Regions from separate parts of the Lysinibacillus sp. BSL11 genome, predicted to be linked through region 3. Evidence: predicted binding sites of a transcription regulator. Region 3 holds the regulator's gene; each other region holds the start of a gene.
What was found. The regulator LexA, encoded in region 3, represses DNA repair genes until DNA is damaged. The targets are predictions, from matches to a motif close to CGAACATATGTTCG.
Positions count from the first base shown of each region.

Region 1: a site for LexA is predicted at 1,490-1,503, ahead of parE (DNA topoisomerase IV subunit B). Genes of this name have one in related genera too.
Region 2: a site for LexA is predicted at 1,894-1,907, ahead of RCJ95_RS01990 (carbohydrate kinase). Genes of this name have one in related genera too.

Region 1 covers NZ_JAVGCX010000007.1:20,857-26,354, forward strand. The annotation lists gene parE (DNA topoisomerase IV subunit B) at 1-1,469, opposite strand, end outside; gene plsY (glycerol-3-phosphate 1-O-acyltransferase PlsY) at 2,030-2,632, shown strand; gene RCJ95_RS09525 (HesB/YadR/YfhF family protein) at 2,652-2,942, shown strand; gene RCJ95_RS09530 (spore germination protein) at 3,130-4,674, shown strand; gene RCJ95_RS09535 (Ger(x)C family spore germination protein) at 4,700-5,498, shown strand, end outside.
Region 2 covers NZ_JAVGCX010000001.1:390,144-395,641, reverse strand. The annotation lists gene RCJ95_RS02000 (MarR family winged helix-turn-helix transcriptional regulator) at 1-390, opposite strand, end outside; gene RCJ95_RS01995 (MFS transporter) at 575-1,825, shown strand; gene RCJ95_RS01990 (carbohydrate kinase) at 1,940-3,031, shown strand; gene RCJ95_RS01985 (pseudouridine-5'-phosphate glycosidase) at 3,036-3,950, shown strand; gene RCJ95_RS01980 (RelA/SpoT family protein) at 4,156-5,498, shown strand, end outside.
Region 3 covers NZ_JAVGCX010000002.1:275,080-280,577, reverse strand. The annotation lists gene RCJ95_RS04105 (prepilin peptidase) at 1-313, shown strand, start outside; gene RCJ95_RS04100 (gamma-glutamyl-gamma-aminobutyrate hydrolase family protein) at 347-1,069, shown strand; gene lexA (transcriptional repressor LexA) at 1,177-1,794, opposite strand; gene yneA (cell division suppressor protein YneA) at 1,961-2,275, shown strand; gene RCJ95_RS04085 (YneB family resolvase-like protein) at 2,272-2,937, shown strand; gene def (peptide deformylase) at 2,967-3,542, opposite strand; gene RCJ95_RS04075 (helix-turn-helix transcriptional regulator) at 3,535-3,726, opposite strand; gene RCJ95_RS04070 (DJ-1/PfpI family protein) at 4,347-4,880, opposite strand; gene RCJ95_RS04065 (GNAT family N-acetyltransferase) at 4,882-5,415, opposite strand.

The DNA.
Region 1 (5,498 bases), on a different contig from region 3:
GCAAAATCCGTACCAACACCTGCTCCAATCGCATGGATAATCGTCGAAATTTCTTCGTTTTTCATAATATCTTGTAGTTTGGCTTTTTCTGTGTTGATTACTTTCCCGCGCAATGGCAGAATCGCTTGGAATGTACGGTCACGACCTTGTTTAGCAGAGCCACCCGCAGAATCACCCTCGACTAAATACAGCTCATTTTTTGCTGCATTACGTGACTGAGCTGGCGTTAATTTTCCAGATAGAATCGTACTACCCTTTTTGTTTTTCTTGCCATTTCGTGCATCCTCACGCGCTTTACGAGCTGCTTCACGCACTTGCTGCGCTCGAATCGCTTTACGAACAAGAGAAGCTGATAACTCTGCATTTTCCTCTAGCACATACAAAATTTGCTCAGACACTACGCTATCCACAGCAGAACGAGCCTCACTTGTCCCAAGCTTGCCCTTTGTTTGTCCTTCAAATTGCAGTAAATGCTCTGGAATACGAACAGACACGATCGCTGCTAAGCCCTCACGAATATCTGTCCCCTCAAGGTTTTTATCCTTGTCCTTTAACAAGCCAATTTTTCTTGCATATTCATTAAAGACACGTGTCAATGCTGCCTTTGCACCCGTTTCATGTGTACCACCATCACGTGTACGGACATTATTAACGAATGATAAAATCGTTTCTGAATAACCATCGTTATACTGGAAAGCGAACTCTACTTCGATTTCATCCTGTACGCCTTCTACATATTTTACTGGATGAAGGACATCTTTTTCCTCATTCAAATACGCAACGAAAGCCTCGATGCCATTCTCATAAAAGAACACATCGCTCTTGCCCTCCTCGCGCTCATCAATTAATTCAATTTTTAAGCCCTTTAATAAAAAGGCTGATTCGCGTAATCGTTCTGCTAACGTATCATAATTGAATTTTGTGACAGAGAAAATTGTTTCATCTGGTAGGAAATGAACAAGCGTTCCTGTCTGCTTGGTCTGCCCAATATTTTCAAGTGTTGTGACAGGCTGTCCTCCATGCTCAAAGCGTTGACGATACTTTTTACCATCGCGATGAATTGTCACCTCTAAAAATGTTGAGAGCGCATTCACAACGGAAGAACCAACACCATGTAAACCTCCACTTGTTTTATAGCCACCTTGACCAAATTTGCCACCAGCGTGTAACACAGTAAAAATAATTTCTGGTGTCGGTTTGCCCATTTTATGCATACCGGTTGGCATCCCACGTCCAAAGTCGCGCACACTCATACTTTGATCTTTATGAATTGTGACAATAATATGAGATCCAAAGCCAGCCAGTGCTTCATCTACCGCATTATCTACGATTTCATACACAAGGTGATGAAGTCCACGGCCATCCGTCGAACCGATATACATGCCAGGTCGTTTGCGTACCGCTTCTAATCCTTCTAATACTTGTATAGCGTCATCATTATAGACGCTAGGTGACTGTTTATTCGTCAAAAAAATTCCCCTCCAAAAAACAAACACATGTTCTATTTATGTTCTCATCCTAATAATAATAGCATTTCCTGTCAATAGCTAGCGACAGGTCCAATAAAATTTTAAAATTTGCTCACAGTTTTGATTATTTTTATCAATAGTAAACATCTTCAACAGTTGCTTAAAATTGGTATTTGAGCAAGACAGACTGCTTCTAGCTTCCATCATCATTTGACGCATTGAAGCCTACTAAGTTGCAAAATATAGTTGTGATGCTTGCAAATAGAAGCACACTACCTCGTGCCTTGCGATTAAACAGGATAAAGTTAGACTTCTATTCTACCAAAGGAATGAGCGATTGACAAAATTGCCATTTTGCCTATATTTTTATAAAGGTTTTAGCGCTTCCTACAAATTTATGTCTAAAAGCCAAGTCCTCGCTAATAGATTCTCTTTTGTATTGATTCAAGACTTCGGATGAAATCTCCTTCTAACATTGTAGATTAGCAAGAAAAAGTGTAAAATACTTGTTACAAACTATTAGTACCAAGTGATGGACTATGAATGAAAGGAGTCCAACTATGATCAATGGACTTATTATTTTATGTGCTTATCTAATCGGCTCTATACCTTCTGGATTATGGATAGGCAAAATTTTTTATAATACCGATATTCGTGAACACGGGAGCGGTAATCTTGGTGCAACCAATACTTTTAGAACATTAGGGAAAAAGGCTGGTATTATTGTTACGATAATGGATGTCTTAAAAGGGACTGCCGCTGTCTTACTCGTGACACTTCCCGTTTTCTCTGATACTACACTCCACCCTTTATTACTGGGGCTTGTCGCCGTAATCGGTCATATGTTCCCAATCTTCGCCAACTTCCGTGGTGGGAAAGCTGTGGCAACGTCAGCGGGTGTATTATTAGGCTATTCTTGGCCACTCTTTGTCCTACTATTTATTACCTTTATTGTGACATTAAAAATCACAAAAATCGTCAGCTTAACATCAATGATAGCCGCTTTAGTAGCGCTTATCTATGCAATCGTTTATTATTTTATAACAGGTGACTTTGCATTAGGCATCTTGGTAGCCTTTTTATTTACCTTTATTATTTATCGTCACCGTGCCAATATTGCTCGTATTAAAAACGGCACCGAACCAAAGGTAAAATGGCTGTAGGAAGAGAGGAGCATTTGAAATGAATATTGCATTGACAGATGAAGCCCTACAATGGTTCAAACATGAAATGGAAGTTGAACCTGGTGATACAATCCGTTTTTATGCACGTTATGGTGGCTCAAGTCCGTTTCATGAAGGCTTTTCACTAGGCATGACACGTGAGGAACCTATTGCCATAGGTGTGCAGACAGAAATTGATGGTGTTATCTATTATATTGATGAGAAAGATCTTTGGTTCTTTAACGATCACAATTTACATGTTGATGTTGATACAAGTAAAGATGAATTACAATACGACTATCGTACATAAAGCAGTCTGTCCTTTCAATAGATGAAAGGACAGACTGTTTTTTATTTATTCCAAAACAAGACACACAAAAGTCGCAAGGGATTTGATATTGCCACAAATAGCTAGATTTTTCATATCTCTTTCGTTTATCTCTCAAAAAAATTGTCCATTCTAAAGGTAATGAACGACCAATTGAGGAGGAAAACACATGTCCATGTCTAACCATAACGAGACCTCCCCATCCCATACAACGAACGATTTATTGTATACTTCCCTATCTAAAAATATAAAAATCATTCAACAGTCACTAGGGCATAGTAATGATATTATCATACGGGAAATTGCGATTGGAGAGACTGCCCCCCATAGCCTCGCCATAATTTCCATTGATGGCTTATCGGATAAAACGACTATTTCTGATTCTGTTATCGATAAACTGATGGCAAATATTGAAGAAGAACAAGATATTGAAATAACAACAATTAACCAATATGTTCGGAATTCCTATTTAACAGTAGGCGATGTCACGAATATCGAGCATTTCACAACACTCTACAATGCTATTCTCAATGGTGAAACGGTTATTTTATTAGATGGCTTTGCTGAGGGGATTGTGACAAGTACAAGAAGTGCCAAGGATCGAGCTGTCACAGAGCCATCGACGGAATCCGTTATTCGCGGACCGAGGGAATCCTTTACGGAAACCTTGCGTACGAATACAGCGCTCATTCGTCGCAAAATAAAAAGTCCGAATCTCTGGATTAAGTCCCGTGTAATTGGAGATGTGACACAAACAGATGTAGCGGTGATGTATATAAATGGCATCGCCAGTGACAAAATCGTCGCAGAGGTATTGGCTCGATTAGATCGTATCAATATTGATGGCATTTTGGAAAGTGGCTATATTGAGGATTTTATTCAAGACTCAAAAAACTCTATGTTTCCAACCGTCTATAACTCCGAACGTCCTGATGTCATCGCAGGTGAATTATTAGATGGCAAAGTGGCGATTCTAGTTGATGGCACACCTTTTGTCTTAGTCGTACCAGCGCTATTTACATCCTTTTTACAATCAGCAGAAGATTATTATCAGCATTGGATGATTAGCTCACTTGTACGTATATTGCGTTTCTTTGGTATCAGTCTAGCATTAGTAGCACCATCCTTGTATGTAGCGATTACTACCTTCCACCAAGAAATGCTACCAACACCCATGTTAATTAGCATCGCTTCACAAAGGGAGGGCGTACCCTTTCCTGCAGTGGTAGAAGCGCTTATTATGGAGGTTGCCTTTGAGGTCTTAAGGGAAGCTGGACTTCGTATGCCTCGAACAATCGGTCCTGCGGTATCCATTGTAGGTACTTTAGTTATTGGTCAGGCAGCAGTTGATGCAGGGGTCGTTTCCGCTGTAATGGTAATCATCGTAGCCCTAACAGCGATTTGCAGCTTCCTATTCCCTGCCTATGGCTTATCGAATACGATTCGGGTACTACGTTTCCCATTAATGATTTTAGCTGCTATGTTTGGTTTATTCGGTGTAATGTTTGGCATTATGCTAATTATTCTTCATCTATGTAGCATTCGTTCATTTGGTGTACCTTATTTAAGTCCATTCGCACCGTTGGTACTACAGGATCAGAAGGATGCATTTGTGCTGTTCCCGCGTAGAAAATTACTTACACGACCTCGTTTAGTGAATCAAAAAAATATTGTTAGAGGACATAACTATATCAATGTAAAAGGCAGGAAATAACTTCAGGATAAATGAGGAATAGAATATGGCAAAATTAAACTGGATTTGCTTACTATGTATCCTCACTTTACTGTTAAGTGGTTGCTGGAGTAAGCGAGAATTAAATGAATTAGCCATTGTCGTAGCACTAGGCATTGACAAAATAGATGAGGAATATGAAATTACAGTTCAAATTGTCGATCCTAGTGAAGTCTCAGTGCGACAAGCTTCCACTCAACGCTCACCTGTCGTTAGCTATCATTCGAGAGGCGAAACCATCTTTGAGGCGATTCGAAAAATGACGACCATCGCTGCTCGAAAGCCCTATTTTGCCCACCTTCAAGTGGTTGTTTTAGGGGAAGATCTTGCTAAAGAAGGCATGAGTGATGCACTTGATTTAATTGTAAGGGACCATGAATTTCGTAAGGATTTCGACGTCATTATGTCTCACGAAGCAACAGCGAAGGAAGTATTAAATGTACTAACACCTATCGAAAAAGTTCCTGCTAATAAAATGTTAAATTCCCTGGATGTCTCTGAAAAGGCTTGGGGCTCCACAATAGCTGTTAATATTGATGAATTAGTCAATACGTTAAGCAATAAGCAGAAAGGGGCATTAATTTCTGCTATTGAAATTCATGGCGATAAGAAATTAGGGGTAGATCAAACAAATGTGCAACGTGTTAAAGCACCTGTGCTATTAGGTTATACAGGTTTAGCAGTCTTTAAAGGAGATAAATATATAGGGCTACTGACTGAAAGTGAAAGCAAAAGTGTTAGTTTTCTTAATGACAAAATTCAAAGTACGATAGAAATCATTGCCTGTCCTAATAAAGGGACCTTGT
Region 2 (5,498 bases), on a different contig from region 3:
TTCGGTTCCAATATCCTCGATAATTCTATCTTGAATGCCTTGCCAAATAGGTGCGGCTTCATGCAACTTTTCTAATCCTTTTTCAGTGAGCGTAATTTTTTTTGTGCGAGCATCATTTGTATCTCGTTTTAATTCAACATAGCCATGTTGCTTTAATAGATTAATATTACGTGTTACAGTGGTTTGATCGAGTTGCAAAATTTCACCTAAACGGCTGATTGAGACAGCTTGTTGAAGGTCGATATGAGCAAGCATCGAATATTGTGTAACCTTTAAACCAGTAGGCTGTAGCAATTTATCATATAATTGCGTGACAACCCTTGTTTTTTTTCTAAGGTTTGCACAAACACAAATTTGTGTATAATCAATATCTTTAAGTTGTTTCTTCATCGACAGTACTCCTTTAAGGGGATTCTACTAACTATAAGTATACACCCAATAACTAGAAATTCCTTCTTGACAGCTTTATGAACGATTACTATGATTATACATGTATATACATATAAATGAAATAAGCAGACTTAAACATGTATATACATGTTTTGTAGTCTATCAAAGAAAAGAAGGTGTTGAGGTGAAGCGTGTTCATTATAGTTGGTTTATTTTAATCGTCACATTTTTCTCGATAATTGTCGCAGGGATTACGATGTCATCATCTGGCGTGTTTATCGAACCTCTTGAAAAAGAATTTCACTGGGATCGTTCAACTATTGCATTAGCTTTTGCTGTAAGTTTGTTTTTATATGGCATATCTGGACCATTTATGGCTGCGTTGCTTGAAGTTATAGGCTTAAAGAAAATGATGCTAGGTGCCATGGCAACTTTAGTATTAGGAATGACTTTAACATTTTTGATGAGTGAATCCTGGCAGCTAATCGTTATTTGGGGTGGCATTATTGGTCTTGGGGCAAGTCTTTTTTTAACTGTCCTTAGCCCATATGTGGCGAATCATTGGTTTGTAAAACGTAGAGGGTTAGCGGTTGGTATTTTAACGGCAAGTACAGCCACGGGCCAGTTAATTTTATTACCAGTTCTAGCTATCATTATTGAACACTATTCTTGGCGATGGGCCATCACATTAATGCTACTCCTTAGTATCATAATGCTTTTCATGATTGCACTTTTTATAAGAAATAGACCTCAGGATATAGGATTAACTCCTTATGGACAAGAGGAGGCTATAGAGGAACAACCAATACAGCAAAAGAAGAATCCAATAGCTATGGCTTTTAAAGGTTTATTTGAGGCGATTAAGGTTAAAGCATTTTGGCTCTTAGCAGGTAGCTTTTTTATTTGTGGGCTATCGACAAGCGGATTAATTGGTACTCATTTTGTTTCTTATTGTATTAGCTTTGGCGTTCCTTTAGTCACTGCCGCATCATTCCTTTCTTTTATGGGCATTTTTAATTTATTAGGTACAACTGCGTCTGGCTGGTTATCTGATCGCTTCGATAATCGGTGGTTATTGTTTTGGTATTACCTGTTAAGAGGCGCATCTCTATTATTGCTTCCCTACGCACTCGCACAAGGATCATTTGTTTTATTAACGATTTTCACGATCTTTTACGGACTAGATTGGATTGCTACAGTGCCACCAACCATCAGTATGACACGACAAATTTTTGGTATGCAAAAAAGCAGTATTATCTACGGCTGGATATTTGCTTCACATCAAGCAGGAGCGGCGGTTGCTGCGTATGGTGGAGGGCTAATTTATAAACTTTTTAACTCTTATACATGGGCTTTTTTCCTTGCAGGAATGTTTTGTGCAATGGCCAGCTTATTCGTTATCATTGTTAAAAAACAAACACCTCAGCCAGCATAAACAAATATAAGTTGAACCTCGGTAAGATGAGGTTCAACTTTTTTAATAAAGAATCTTTTGACATAGCACAAACAAAAGTTTATAATATAAACAAATATAATAAAAGGTGATGCTATGAATGAAAGAGAACAGGCGGTGCTTGCTTTAATTCGCCAGAATCCGTTTATGTCTCAGCAAGAAATGGCAGATGCAATGAATCTGTCGCGTCCTGTGCTTGCTAATTTAGTGTCTAGTTTAACGAAGCAAGGAAAAATTGTAGGTCGTGCTTATATATTACCCGAAGAAAATGAAATTATTTGCATCGGTGGAGCTAATTTAGACCGCAAATTCCATGTCAAGGGCAATGTTCAATTTGGAACATCTAACCCAGCCAGTTCTTCCTTTAGTGTAGGTGGTGTTGGTCGAAATATTGCTGAAAACTTAGGCAGATTAAACCACCAAGTGACGTTACTGACAACGGCAGGTAAGGATGCTGATTGGCAAGTGATCCAAGAGGCTTCGGAATCCTTTATGAATCTACGTTATGTAGAGCAGCTTGCAGAGGCTACTACAGGCTCTTATACTGCCATCATGGATGAACAAGGTGAGCTAGCACTAGCTGTAGCAAATATGGAGGTTTACGACCTTCTGTTACCTACCTTGTTGAAAAAACATGAAACAATGCTTGTAAACGCGGGCTGTTTTATTTTGGATTTAAACTGCCCAAAAGAAACAGTAGCGTATATCCAGCAAGTAGCCATTGCTCGTGATATTCCACTTGTCATTGTGCCAGTATCTTCGCCCAAAATGAATCGACTACCTGAAACATTACAAGGCGTAACTTGGTTTATTTGTAACACAGATGAAGCGGAAACGATTGTTGGACATAAAATTGAAAACGCTACCCATTATGAAAAAGCTTTACAACAGCTCCTACAATTAGGTGCGGAGCATGTCATTATCACGGCTGGCAGCAAGGGCGTTTATGCAGAGTCTACAACGATTGCCCCTCGTCATTTTGCCGCTAAAGTAATTGACAAAATTGAAGATGTGACAGGAGCAGGAGATGCCTTTGTCAGCGCTGTCATACACAGTTGGCTGACTGGACAATCTTTTGAGACATGTATTGATGCTGGATTAACCAATGCAAAAAATACATTGGCATCTCCTTATACAGTAAGACCTGAATTATCAGTAGATTTGTTGAAAAATGAAATGGAGGAATAACAACATGAAAGATTTCATCGTATTATCAGAAGAAGTAAAAGCAGGACAAGCAAAAGGTCTACCAATCGTTGCATTAGAATCAACAATTATTTCACACGGTATGCCATACCCACAAAACGTGCAAACTGCGCGTGAAGTTGAGCAAATTATTCGCGATAATGGTGCAGTCCCAGCAACAATTGCATTAATTGATGGAAAAATTAAAATTGGTCTATCAGATGAAGAGCTTGAAATGTTCGGTAATGCTCAAGGTGTTGCAAAAGCTTCACGTCGTGACTTAGGCTACTTACTAGCAACGAAAAAATTAGGTGCTACAACAGTTGCAGCGACAATGATCTGTGCAGAGCTTGCCGGTATTGAAATCTTTGTTACAGGTGGTATTGGTGGTGTACACCGTGGTGCGGAAACAACAATGGATGTCTCTGCTGATTTAGAAGAATTAGCACAAACAAATGTTGCCGTTATCTGTGCGGGTGCAAAATCTATTTTAGACATCGGTCTTACATTAGAATATCTTGAAACAAAAGGTGTGCCAGTGGTTGGTTATGGTACGAATGAATTGCCAGCATTCTACACACGTCAAAGTGGATTTGATGTAAACTTCCAATTAGATACGCCAGAAGAAATTGCAGCAATGCTATCTGCGAAATGGCAATTAGGCTTAAAAGGTGGCGCTGTCATCGCAAATCCAATTCCTGAGGCGGAAGCATTAGAGCATGCATTTATTACAAACATTATTGAAAAAGCTTTAGTTGAAGCAGAAGAGAATGGCATTCAAGGTAAAAACGTTACACCATTCTTACTTGGCAAAGTTAAAGAATTAACAGAAGGTAAAAGTCTTGATGCCAACATTGCATTAGTGAAAAACAATGCAGTAGTCGGCGCGAAAATTGCTGTAGCTTACAATCAATTACATTAATCAATTTGTCGAAACAAGGACTCTTTGTGACGTGAAGTCGCAGAGGGTCTTTTTTATTAAAAAGAAGAATATTTTTTCCATTTTTCGAACTGTTCACGAGATTAACTAAACTAAATGATACAGTCTCTTTACAATAGACCACTATATTTTATACAATAAAGTTTATATCTAATCTGAAAAATTTGACGAGCAAGGTGGACATGTTATGGCGAAAGAGCAAATTTTGACTCCTGAGGACGTTTTTGAGTTAGTCAAATCCTACATGAATGATGAAAATGTCGCATTCGTGAAAAAAGCATATGAATTAGCAAGGGATGCCCATATTGAGCAATTCCGTAGCTCAGGTGAACCGTATATTATTCACCCAGTACAAGTAGCAGGTATTCTAGCTGAATTACAAATGGACCCAGAAACTGTAGCGGCAGGTTTTTTACATGATGTTGTCGAAGATACGGATTTTACACGGGATGATTTGGTACGTGAATTTGGCGAAGAGGTAGCCGTGCTTGTTGATGGTGTTACCAAGCTAGGGAAAATTAAATATTTATCAAAAGAGGCGCAGCAGGCAGAAAATCATCGGAAAATGTTTGTGGCTATGGCGCAAGATATTCGTGTCATCCTCATTAAGCTAGCAGACCGTCTTCATAATATGCGTACGTTAAAGCATTTACCTGCTGAAAAGCAACGACGCATTTCAAAAGAGACGCTCGAGATTTTTGCACCACTTGCTCATCGTCTTGGAATTTCGACTGTAAAATGGGAGCTTGAAGATACAGCACTGCGCTATTTAAACCCACAACAATATTATCGTATTGTCAGTCTAATGAAGAAAAAACGTGATGAACGTGAAGCTTATTTAGAAAATGTGATGGCTGAGATGAAATCACAACTGAATGAGGTTGAAATTGACGCAGATGTCTATGGTCGACCAAAACATATTTACAGTATCTATCGAAAAATGGTGTTACAAAAGAAACAGTTTAATGAAATTTATGATTTATTAGCCATTCGTGTTCTTGTCGATAGTATTAAAGATTGCTATGCCGTATTAGGGATTGTGCATACACTTTGGAAACCAATGCCAGGACGCTTTAAAGACTATATTGCTATGCCAAAACAAAACCTGTACCAGTCTCTACACACGACTGTTATTGGACCTTATGGTGATCCGTTGGAGGTACAGATTCGTACAAAGGAAATGCACAAAATTGCAGAGTACGGGATTGCGGCGCACTGGGCATATAAAGAAGGCAAAAACGTTGATCATCAAAAGCAAAATGTCGACCAAAAATTAACGTGGTTCCGTGAAATTTTAGAGTTCCAAAATGAATCTTCCAACGCAGAAGAATTTATGGAATCCTTAAAATTTGATTTATTTTCTGATATGGTTTATGTCTTTACACCTGAAGGCGATGTCATTGAATTGCCAGCAGGTTCTGTTCCTATTGATTTTGCCTACCGTGTTCATTCCGAAGTGGGAAATCGTACGATTGGAGCGAAAATCAATGGGAAGATGGTACCGCTTGATACGCCATTAAAAACGGGTGA
Region 3 (5,498 bases):
GTGGGACTCTCTTGTGGGTGCTGTGGTTGGTTTTGGCATATTATATATCATTGCTGTGCTATCGAACGGTGGCATGGGTGGAGGCGATATTAAATTATTCTTTTTAATTGGTCTCGTTCTGGGTACGGTTGATACACTGTTAACACTATTTTTAGCAGCAGTTATTGGTATGATTGTTGGGATTACCATGTTATCGAAAAACAAACAGGGGAGAAAAACACCCATTCCGTTTGGGCCATCTATTGCATTGGCCGCAGTTATTGTTTATTTCTATGGCGATCTATTAATCAATTGGTATATAAGCTTTTGGTAATTGTTCAATTTTCAGGAATGTGGAGGGAAGCAAGTGAAACCGATTATTGGTATTACAGCCTTTGTTGAGGATGATTTATCCTCTCGATTAAATGTGGCTTACAGCAAAAGCATCATTGAAGCTGGTGGAATTCCATTGATTATTCCAATTGGGGTAGAAGAAGAGGCAGCACAGATTTTAGCCCTTACAGACGGATTATTATTATCTGGTGGTCATGATGTGCACCCATTTCTATTCGGGGCTGAGCCTTCATTAAAGCTTGGAAAAATTCATCCAGCGCGAGATACGATTGAGTTAGCATTAATTGAAGCCGCATTCCAACGGAAAATGCCTATTTTCGGGATTTGTCGAGGAATTCAAATACTAAATGTTGCTTTAGGTGGTACTTTATATCAGGATATTGATAGTGATCATTTTAGCACTAAATTACTTCAACATATGCAGCAATCAGGTCGAGCTGTAGCTACCCATTCTGTTCAGGTTATTGCTGACAATCTATTAGCGACTATCGTTGAACAAGAGAAAATAGCAGTGAATTCATTTCATCATCAAGCGGTGAATGTTTTAGCAGAAAAATTAAAAGTAGCGGCAAAATCTAACGACGGTATTATCGAAGCGGTAGTTCATGAGGAGATGCCATTTTGCTTGGCTGTTCAGTGGCATCCTGAGGAACTAGCCATAGCAGGAGATGAGGGTGCGCAAAAGCTATTTTCAGCCTTTGTGGAAGCGAGCTTAAAATTTAAGAAGGAAGCTTAGAAGAGGCATTGTACAAAGAATCCAATCGTATGTGGATTCTTTTTTTGCGTAAAAAAGAGGATACATGCTCTTAGAAGGAACATAATCCTCAAAACCTGCTTTAATCGTTAATGTACACGTCTGTAAAGACCTACAACTTGTCCTAAAATAGAAACTTGATCGACAATAATAGGTTCCATAGAAGAATTTTCAGGCTGTAAACGGAAATGGTTTTTCTCTTTAAAGAAACGTTTTACAGTTGCTTCATCTTCAGCTGTCATAGCTACAACAATATCCCCATTATTAGCTGTTGCCTTTTGTTTTACAATGACTAAATCTCCATCTAAAATCCCAGCTTCAATCATTGATTCTCCCATAATTTCTAGCATGAACAATTGATCTTCACTTGTGCCGTACGTATCGGGTAATGGGAAGTATTCTTCAATGTTTTCAATTGCTGTAATTGGAGAACCAGCTGTAACCTTCCCGACAAGTGGAACATGGATCACCTGTTGCTTTTGGATGGATTCTTCAGGCTCTAAAATTTCAATTGCGCGTGGCTTTGTTGGATCTCGACGAATAAAGCCTTTTTGTTCTAATCGAGCTAAATGTCCATGAACAGTTGAACTGGAAGCAAGTCCAACTGCTTCACCAATTTCGCGTACTGATGGTGGATATCCTTTAGCTCGTACCTCTTCCTTAATGAAAGCTAAAATGTCCTCTTGTCTTTTCGAAACTTTTTTCATGAGTGCTCACCTCTTTTTTCTAAAATCATTCTTCTTATTTGATAGTATAACAGAATGCGAACATGTATGCAAACATAGGTTCGAAAAGTGTTTGACAAAAACGTTTGTTCGCTTTATTATGGGAACATACATTCCGAACAAACATTCTTAAAAAGGGGTAATGATTATGACATGGTTGAAGAAAAACACACATATCTCAATTTTAATAGGAGCTTGTTTATTATTTGCAGCATACCTTTACATTACTGATCCAGGAAAAGTTAGTTACGCAGAAATTCAAATCGAACATGGGGATAGCTTGTGGTCGTTAGCCGAGCAATATCGTGGTAAAATGAGTACTGATGATTGGATAAAGCTTGTAAAAACTGAAAATGAACTAGCAGATATTAAAATTGTAGCAGGAAAATCTCTAGTTATTCCTGTAGTGAGTGATCAAGCCAGTCCCATCAATACTATCGAAATTGCGAGAAATGAACAATGATAAATAATCAACTATCGGCTGTTGTCTATTGTCGCGTAAGTACCGAAAAAGAAACACAAAGCTCCTCATTAGAGCGCCAACAGGAAGAGTTGCTGCGCTATGCTACAGAGCAAGGCTATGCGGTGAAGGGCGTGTTCAAAGATCAACATAGTGGCTATGATGTAGAACGTGAAGGCTTACTAGAAATGCTTGATTTTATAAAAGATAAGAACATTAATGCTCTTTTTGTCCAAGATGAAACTCGTTTAGGACGAGGCAATGCAAGGATGGCTGTATTACATTTATTACAAAAGTCAGCAACTGACGTTTTTTCTATGCGTGATGCAGGCCCAGTCCAATTAAATGAAATGGATACGATGCTGCTTGAAATTTTAGCGATTGTAGAGGAATATCAGCGTAGAATTCATAATGCTAAAATTCGACGAGGTATGCGACGTGCTGTAGAAAACGGTTATCGTCCAGAAAATAATTTATCGAACCGAGGTAATCCGCAGGGGCAGGAGCGTAAAGATCTACCTGTAGAGGAAATTGTAAAGCTACGCAAACGTGGATTTACCTTTGAAGAAATTTCTATAACGCTTAGAGGGTTAGGCTTTGAGGTAAGTAAGGCGACTGTACATCGTCGTTTCCAAGAGCACCAAGAAAGATTAGCAGGAAAATAATATTCCTGCTAATTTTTTTCTGTAAAAAACTACTGAAGGGAAGAAAAGCTTTCGATGATAACATGACTAGGCAGTTGGAAAGGGTGCTCTTTATTTATTCGATCATAAAACATGATGCCATTTAAATGATCGATTTCATGCTGTACAACGATGGCCCCATAGCCCTGTAACTGTACAATGATTTCATGTCCATCGATGTCATAAGCTTTGACTTTAATTCTCTCATATCTCGGTACAAAACCAGGAACAGGTCGATTTACAGATAGACAGCCTTCTCCCTCCGGTAGATAAATCATATTGATGGAATGACTTATTATTTTAGGGTTAAAGAGCATCATTTCTTGGTCATCAAAGAGTACAGCAAACATTCGTTTATCTACGCCAATTTGATTAGCAGAGAGTCCACTTCCAGGGCGAAGCTTATATTTTTTTGCTAGCGTTGGATTTTGGCTATTTTTCAGATATTGTAGCATGGCTAGGAGGGTATTTCGATCCTCAGTGGTCACTGGTATCGACACTTCTTGAGTTTGTTTTCTTAAAATTGCCGAGTGTTCTTTCACGAAGTCCTTCATTGTAATCATATAATTTGGGTGAAATTTAGTCATAAATAAACACCTCATCAATACGGCTATTAAGAACCTTAGCAATCTTAAAAGCTAATTCAAGAGTCGGATCATATTTATCATTTTCAATGCTATTAATCGTCTGTCTCACAACTCCACATTCTTTTGCAAGTGCAGCTTGTGTAATGCCTAATTTTTTTCTTAAAATTTTGATGATGTTCTTCAGAATTATCCCTCCATTTTGTCCAAAGTATTAGACATATACAATGGATGTCCAATTAATTGGACATTTCTTAGTGAAAAACAAAACAGTCAATTAAAGGGTAGAAATGGATTTCCGTTGCAGGCTACTTGCTTTCCTGTTGGCGAGCACTAAATCGCTTCCTCCGCTACCGCTCCGTTTAGAGTTTCGCCTGTTTCGCTATCCCACGGGAGTTAAGTAGCCCTCCACTCCAATCCATAAATATTTATCTTTTTTAGCAAATGTTTTCAGATAAAGTAAAGGTGTTCACTACTCTTTATAGAGGGGGAGACACGCATCACTTTTCCACATTGAAAATAAAAATCCCATCCCCCTAAGAATACAGATATTGGACTATTTGATTGCTCTGCTAGTATGAAGTAAAGACATTTTGCAGAATGGTTGATTGGAGAGGAGCCAGCGTCACAGATGAGACCCTTGAGCGAACGAAAGTGAGTAAAGCTGCTCTTCACCCTGGAAAGGACACTGGCGGAACGGAAAACACCGTTCGCCTTGTTAAAAGGTCTCATTCTACTAATGACATCATCTTTTTTCAACCACATGAAATGTCCGATTAATTGGACATTTGGGTTTTAGATCCTCACTTAATACCAATTTTCATCAAAATTTAGTTTTAACGCATGCCCGAAACAAATACCGAAAGGAATAAAACCTCTTCCTCTTGCTGTAATGATATTGCCATCTTGTACCACTAGTTCATCTGAATAGTTGTGAAGCTCAAAGCACCCTAACTGCTTCATGCCATCTAAAGGTAGTCCTACTGTATATTTTTTGTTTTTTAAGACACCTGCTTTTGCTAATAGGTAAGGGGAGCTAGAAATACTTGCAATCATTCCTCCTTTTGCAGATAGATGACGAATGAAATCTAGTAAGCTCTCTTCAAGTTGTAATGTAGAAATATCCATACAGCCTGATAATAGTAGACTATCAATATCGTCCAGCTCAACTTCATTCATGGATAAATCAGCTATACAATTTAAACCAGATTCTCCTCTAATAGGTTCGGTATTCGATCCTAGTGTGATGATGGGTTTACCTCCTTGCATTAATATGGACAAAGCAACACTCAATTCATATTCACTAAATTGTGGGTATAATAACACCGCAGTTTTCTTCATTTCATACACCTCTTCCCTTTAGATCATTCCATTCTTCCTCTAAAATAGCGTAATAATATTCATCCCACCAAGTCTCTCCATGAGGTATGCATTTTTTAAAAAATCCTTCTTGGCGCATCCCGATTTTTTCCATGACTCGGTAAGAAGCGATATTTTCTGGCTGGCATGTGGCAATAATTCGATGAAGTTTCATTTTAGTAAAGCCATAGTCTAATAGGGCCTGAGCAGCTTCAGAAGCATAGCCATGATTGTGATAGGCAGGATTCATAACCCATCCAATTTCATACGTATGGTCGCCAAAGTATTTGTGGAAAACAAGATGACCAATGACTCGCTGTTGTTCACGTAAAACAATGGCGAAATGTTTTGCTTGCTCGTTACTATTCTCTGTTATGAAATGTTGAACCTGATTTTCATTCAACACACCTTCTGGCATATAGTGCATGACTGTTTTATCTGACATATAGCTATAAACAGCCTGCCAATCTTGGGCTTCAAATGTTCGAATAAGTAGTCTAGGTGTTGTGATGTTCATGGTAGCTCCTCCTATTATCTATCAAATTTTTCCTTTTATTATTAGTTATACACCTCTAACATCTGGAAGTCATGTAAAGAATG